2 regions of the Paenibacillus sp. FSL E2-0201 genome follow, and region 2 is predicted to be linked to the other one. Evidence: riboswitches for the same ligand, from Rfam matches in the RefSeq annotation. Region 2 holds a riboswitch; the other holds the start of a gene.
The links. Region 2 has a riboswitch for preQ1 ahead of NSU15_RS06400 (queuosine precursor transporter). Riboswitches for the same ligand answer to the same signal wherever they lie in the genome.

Region 1: it holds a riboswitch for preQ1, as region 2 does, so the genes downstream of both, queF (preQ(1) synthase) here and NSU15_RS06400 (queuosine precursor transporter) in region 2, are expected to answer to the same signal.

The regions. Positions count from the first base shown of each region.
Region 1 covers NZ_CP150154.1:3,578,425-3,581,844, forward strand. The annotation lists gene NSU15_RS16130 (6-carboxytetrahydropterin synthase) at 1-459, opposite strand, end outside; gene queC (7-cyano-7-deazaguanine synthase QueC) at 459-1,121, opposite strand; gene queF (preQ(1) synthase) at 1,151-1,624, opposite strand; PreQ1 riboswitch class I at 1,788-1,831, opposite strand; gene NSU15_RS16145 (ABC transporter permease) at 1,907-2,593, opposite strand; gene NSU15_RS16150 (ABC transporter ATP-binding protein) at 2,590-3,420, opposite strand, start outside.
Region 2 covers NZ_CP150154.1:1,429,319-1,432,738, reverse strand. The annotation lists gene NSU15_RS06405 (AMP-binding protein) at 1-1,050, opposite strand, end outside; gene NSU15_RS06400 (queuosine precursor transporter) at 1,319-2,032, opposite strand; PreQ1 riboswitch class I at 2,043-2,088, opposite strand; gene NSU15_RS06395 (methyl-accepting chemotaxis protein) at 2,444-3,420, shown strand, end outside.

The sequences.
Region 1 (3,420 bases), 2.1 Mb from region 2:
CAAGCGGTAAGATGGTCCATCCTCAGGGATATCTTCAGCCAGCACTTCTGCCCAAGAGGTTGGTGTCTCCCATAGCTTTACAGCGTACAAGGGAAGCCCCGCTTGCTTAAGCTTGTATGCTATATATGAAGACATATTCTCAACGGTGGTCCGGAAAGACAGCAAAGCTACTTTGGAACCCGTATTCGTTAACGTCTCTAACACAGGTTCATTTCCCATAGCGAGAAAAGCATGATCTAGACGGTCTACAAGGCTTTGCTGCACTGTTGTTTTGATATCGCTGAAATCAATTACAAACCCTTCGTCCGAATGGCCTTCCGCGGTCATAGGTTTGCCCTTAAGCACTACTTCGAGCTTATACGTATGACCGTGCAGGTTACTGCACTTCCCTTTGTGACCCACTAACTGATGCGCCGCGTCGAACGTAAATATTTTGCAGACTGAGACCTCGTTAAGCATTAAGAACGGACCTCCGTTCTTTCCGCCTCATATTGTTCAAGTCCCCGCTGACGTAATAGACATGCTGGACAAGTTCCACAACCTCTGCCAATTATGCCGTTATAACAGGTCAGAGTGTGTTCGCGAACATAATCAAAATAACCCAGTTCATCGGCCATCTTCCACGTTTCTTTTTTATCCAGCCACATCAGTGGAGTGTGTATTGCAAACTCATAGTCCATAGATAAATTCAGCGTAACATTCAATGATTTCACAAAGACATCACGGCAGTCCGGATATCCGCTAAAGTCCGTTTGGCAGACTCCAGTAACAATATGGGAATAACCTAACTGTTTAGCTAATATTGCGGCAAAAGATAAAAACAACAGATTTCGTCCGTCCACAAACGTACTTGGAAGGTCATCGCCTTCGCCAGCCACAATATCAATATCCTGCCGTGTTAAAGCATTTGGTGCCAGTTGATTCAGCAGTCCCAAATCAAGAATATGCTGTTTTACATTAAACTTAGCTGCTATTTCTGTAGCAACTTCGATTTCAGCCGCATGACGCTGATTATAGTTGAAGGTAACTACCTGCACTTCCTCAAAACGCTTCAATGCCCAAATCAGGCAAGTGGTGCTATCTTGTCCGCCGCTGAATACAACTAGTGCTTTTTTATTCATCTTAATCTCTCCTTATCAACTTATTGGGATTAGCGGTTGTCCACTTTTTCCGGATAGAGGTCGTGATTGATCAAGCGGTGCTCCGCCATCGCCTCATACTTCGTACCCGGTCTTCCATAGTTGCAATAAGGATCAATAGATATGCCGCCACGCGGAGTGAATTTGCCCCATACCTCAATGTACCGTGGGTCCATCAGTGAGATCAGATCATTCATAATAATGTTGACACAGTCCTCATGAAAGTCACCATGGTTACGGAAGCTGAATAAATACAGCTTTAATGATTTAGATTCCACCATCTTCTGTTCAGGAATATACGAAATATACAGTGTGGCAAAATCCGGCTGGCCTGTAACAGGACATAAGCTAGTAAACTCAGGGCAGTTGAATTTAACAAAATAATCACGCCCAGGATGCTTATTATCAAATACTTCTAGAATGTCTGGATCATAACCAAACTTGTACTGCGTTCCCTGATTACCAAGCAAAGTGACTTCTTGCATTTCCTCTTTTAATCTTCCTTCTGACACGACAAAAAACCCCTCTCTTTTCCTTCGGCCTTGGCCGGTAATGGAAAGAAGAACGAGATTTCGAAAACTTGGCTCCACTAAGAAGAAACGGAAGCAACGTCCGGGTAAAGGACAGCATCCGCTTATACGGTTTAATATACTCTTAGTTTTTTATAGAGGGAGTTCGCGAACCTCTCCTGCACAATCCGTGCAGACTTCTTCTTTAAGCATATTGCGTCTTGAACTATACCACGGGTGGCCTGCTCCTGACAAGTTCTACTCTTTCTCGATCTTCCAAATCCAAACCGAAAGCACTGCAATCCATATGAGCAACAGCAGACTTTCTACAGGCAATATCCCTTCTCCATTAAGAATACTGTTCAAGTTCTGGGTGATTTCAATACTCGGCAAAGCTGCAAAGATCGGATAAGTCCATTCTGGAAGAGCTAAGTAAACAGAAGCCACCAAGAAAAAAAGAACCATAAATGCAGAGCTGATGGCCGAGCCATTTTTGGAGGAACTTACCTTTAATCCGATGATAATTCCAACTTGTACAAAGATCATTCCACCCAATAACATATATATCAACGAAGACAATAAATCTATGTTCAACCCTTGATTAAGTACATAAACTATCAGCTGTGAAAATAACGAAAAGACAAGAACAGAACCCGCCTTAGCAATAATGATCTGACCTCTGCTTAACGGTGAGATCAACAGTGCATCATAAGTTTTACTCTCTCGCTCCTCAATTAATCCTGGGCCGGTAATCATGATTCCAACCATTACTTGAGCAAACAAGATCCAAGTTGAAAGAAGCATGAAATCTAGACCGCTCTTGTCCACTACAGTGATGATTATTTTAGCCATAAATATAGGCAATACAATTAGGATTACAGTTGCTGGATTACGTAGTATATCCTTACACTCATGCTTAAACAGCTTCCATAACGGATAACTCAACTTAACTCACTTCCCGTCAAGGCAGCAAATACATCTGCCAGCGAAGCCTCTTTACTGTGCATACTTATCATTTGATGATTAGACATTAGCTGATAAATATGATCTTTTGTAGACGCTTCTGCTATCGGCCAGGATTTCATAATCACTTCTCCATCCTGCTGATATTTCACTTCAATTTCTGGTTTACCATACATGGTCTTAAGTCTATGGGGTTCATCAAGTGCCACCAATGCACCAGCGTGCATGATCCCTACTCTATCGCTTAATTCTTCTGCCTCGTGCATATCATGCGTTGTTAAGACAATAGTTGTACCTTCATATTGAATTTTCTTGATGTGATTACGAATGAGTGAGGCTGAATTTGGATCTAATCCACTCGTAGGCTCATCTAAAAACAACACTTGAGGCTTATGTAATAATGCTCTGGCGATTAGGACACGCTGCTTCCAGCCTTTAGACAAGCTACTTACCTTAGCTTTTTCCTTATCTAACAGTTGAAGAATTTCCATGACTTCATTCACCCGACTGGCTGTTACCCTATACAGGTCAGCAAACAGCTCTAGATTATCTCGGATAGAACAACGCATATACAGATTGGGAAGCTCGAAAACAACGCCAATTTGGGCATGAATTTCTTTTTTATGACGTAAAATATTCATGCCATTAATTAAAATTTCTCCGCTTGTAGACTGAAGAAGACCCGTCATCATTCGCATCGTGGTCGTCTTACCAGCACCATTGGGACCTAGAAACCCAAAGACCTCTCCCTTCTCCACTGCAAAAGTTATTCGATCAACCGCACACCTCTCCTGATAATACTTGGAGAC
Region 2 (3,420 bases):
TAGAAATATCATATCACTACGCACATATAACTGCCCAATCTCTCCCGTAGGGACTTCACGGAACTCTTCATCACGAATGGAAATTTGCACTCCGGGATAGGGCTTGCCTACAGAGTTCGGATTATGCTCCTCCAGAACGTCCAAATAACTAATATAGCTCGCTTCTGAGGAACCATAGGATTCATAGAGACGCGCTCCGCCGAACACTTCCATGCCCTTTTTTTTGGACAGCCAAGGCCACTTTGCACCTGAGCTAATAATCGCATCAATCTGCGTCTGCCCAGGAACAGCCTGCTGCATCATGGATTCGAGCATTGTCGGTACAACGAACAGCACCACACCCGGAATCTGCTTGCACAGTTCTAACACATGCGTGGCGCTAAATTTTTGGGTAATATGAAAGTTTGCTCCGCCATATAGACTCTGCATGACAGCGAATAAGGACAGCGAATGTACAAAAGGACCTGGCGCTAAAACATTTTTTATACAATCCAATTTAAAGGCATCATTTGATACCTCAAAGCTTTTTAACCATGATAAATGGGTACGCATATATCCTTTTGGCAATCCGGTTGTACCTGAAGTAAAGCCGATAAATAATAACTCGTTCGTCTCATCCAACTCAGCTTCTGGTTTCAGCGCATCCAACCACTGATCATAGGAACCTGTTCGTTCATTTGAAAAAGTCAGCGTTGGGATGGCTTCGTTCATAAATACCAGATGCTTTGCAGCTTCCGGCTCAGCAAAAATCATCGACGGCTGGCACTGCTCTATAATCATCTGCAGCTCATTTGCGCTCCACTTGGGATCTAAAGGAATCGGAACACAGCCCGCATAAATAGCCCCTAAGAAAACTTCAACAAATTCAATACGATTCGTAGATAAAATAGCGATTTTGTCATGCTTCAAGCCCTTTTGCTGTAGACCATTCGCGATTCTCTGCATCGCTTGTACTAATGTTGCATAGGTATGCGTCGCTTGGGCCTGGGTTAAGGCAATGCTGTCGGGCTGCTGTGCTGCATGGCGCAGTATAGGCACTACTAGATTCATCCTTCATCACACCTGTTCGTAATTTCTATGACTACCGAATATGTACACTCTCTTCGATCGGACTGATAGCACTTAAATTGAAGAGCAATAACGGCAGCTTTAACCTCCGAATTGCAAGGCACACTATTAGAATTGCTACGATAGCTTATTTTAGCTTTATATTAATTTTATGTACACATTTTTCATGTAACGATTAAGTCTTCTAATGACCGGAAAAATCAAACAGCGCGCATCGATTATAATCGGTACGCGCTGGCTGTAGTGTTGTTTATTCCTTCTTTTGAACAGATGAAGGTATTCCATCTTCAGCAAAAGTAAAAGTTCGGGCGATATATAAGATAGGTGTGCTTACTGCGGTTAGTAAGAATTTCGCTAGATAGGTTGTAAGCAAAATTTCAAGCCATACACTCCAGTTATACAACCCAGCAAATGCAATGGTACAGAAGATTAGTGTATCCACAAAAGAACTGACCATCGTGCTGCCGTTGGAACGAATCCACAGCTGACTTGAGGTGCTGTAATATTTGCGAATCCAGGCGTATAACCGAACATCTAGGAACTGACTAATGAAGTAAGCAGTAAGACTACCCAGAGCTAGTCGAGGCATCAGCCCAAAGATCGTCTCTAAAGAAGACTGAGCGATATCGGTCTCTTGCGGCTTAAATACTAGTACCATCTGCATAATGACTGTCGTCATAAGCAAAGTGAAGAAACCAAACCAAACTGCTTTGCGTGCTTCCGCTCTTCCATACTTCTCATTAAGCAAATCGCTGGTCATATATAAAGTGACATACATCGTATTTCCGAGTGTCATCACAATATCAAATGGCATAGCAATCGTCTTAGCTACCTGAATGTTAGCAATAACAGTAGCGATACCTACCCAGGCATACATTCCATTTTTGCCGAACAGGCGGTAACAGAGTAGAAAAAAGGCAAAATTGACAATAACAAATAAAACTCCCCACAACAAATTGAACATATTACTTAAATTCCTCCTAGTTTTGTTTACGCGGGATGGTTACGAACCGCGGCTTACCTTATGTTTGGAACAAAACATTAATACTCTATCACACTGTCATCAAACAATCCATAAAAATAAACAAATAATGAATTGGGTATTTATACCCATTTTTATTAAATAAAAATAAAAGTGTCAGTAATAATTCATCTTTTTCAGAAAAATATGCTCTATAAACTAAAATTTTCACTATTCATCCAGAGGTTAATTCTATAGAATAGTATCAAACACTTCATTCCCGATCCATTTAGTTGATATATTACATAACTATGGAATATATTGCAGGTTGCCAGACACTAGCACTCGGTAGGGAGATAGGATGTATTCCAATAAGAAATGGAGCTTCGCTGTCCATAAAAAGGGGAGAACAATATGTTTCGTTTCAAGCAGTCGATCAGTCGCCGATTCACGCGTTTATTGTTTGTAGTTCTATTACTCACGTCTCTTTTGTTAAGTACCAGCTTCTACTTTATATCTACCAGTATTTTCAACAGCTATGTCATGCCACAAATCAATCAAATTCTAACTGCAGCTGCTCAGGACGTATATAAGAATATAAACACCATGCATGCTCAGCAAGCACTAAAGAAGAACGAACAAGCAGCCACCAATCTTGAATTCTATTTTCAGGATAAGAAGAAGCAGCATGGGGTTGAGACTATTTTTCTAGTCAATCTTAAAGGCAAGGAAGCCGAGGTTCTGACCGTAGATCATGATGGAAAATTAAAGCGGGATGAAATTGTTAAGGTATCTTCTGCAATGCAGCAAGCTCTTAAAGGAAAGAGCGGACTAAGCGATACATACAGAGACGCCCATGGTGTACATAAGTCAGCTTATATCGGAATTCCCGGAAGTACGATGGTTATCGGAATCAGCAGTGATGTAAGCTTTATTCAAGAAAAAACAAACAGCATTCTGTGGACCAGTGCCGGGATCACTCTGCTAACGCTAATCATAGGTTCAACCGGTGCCTGGTTTATGAGCATGCGGATAACTCGTCCCATCTCTAAGCTTGCAGCTTACAGCGCCCGTCTCGCAGAGGGAGATTTCACAGAGGAATTAACGGTTAATGGCACTGATGAGGTCGCTCAGCTATCCAGAAGCTTCCAAGCGATGACCCTACGCCTAAAAGAAATGATTGGACATGTACTCGTTACCTCAAACACAGTAGTCACCGATTCCAATTCCTTAAGAGAGCGTGTAGACGTCTTAAATGAAATGGCGGACCACTCTAGCTCTTCCGTAGTAGAAATCGGCAAAGGTAGTACGACCATCGCGAGCAGTGCTCTAGATAATTCAAAAGCTATGGAAGAAATCAATTTCGGCATTCAGCATATTGCTTCAGCAGC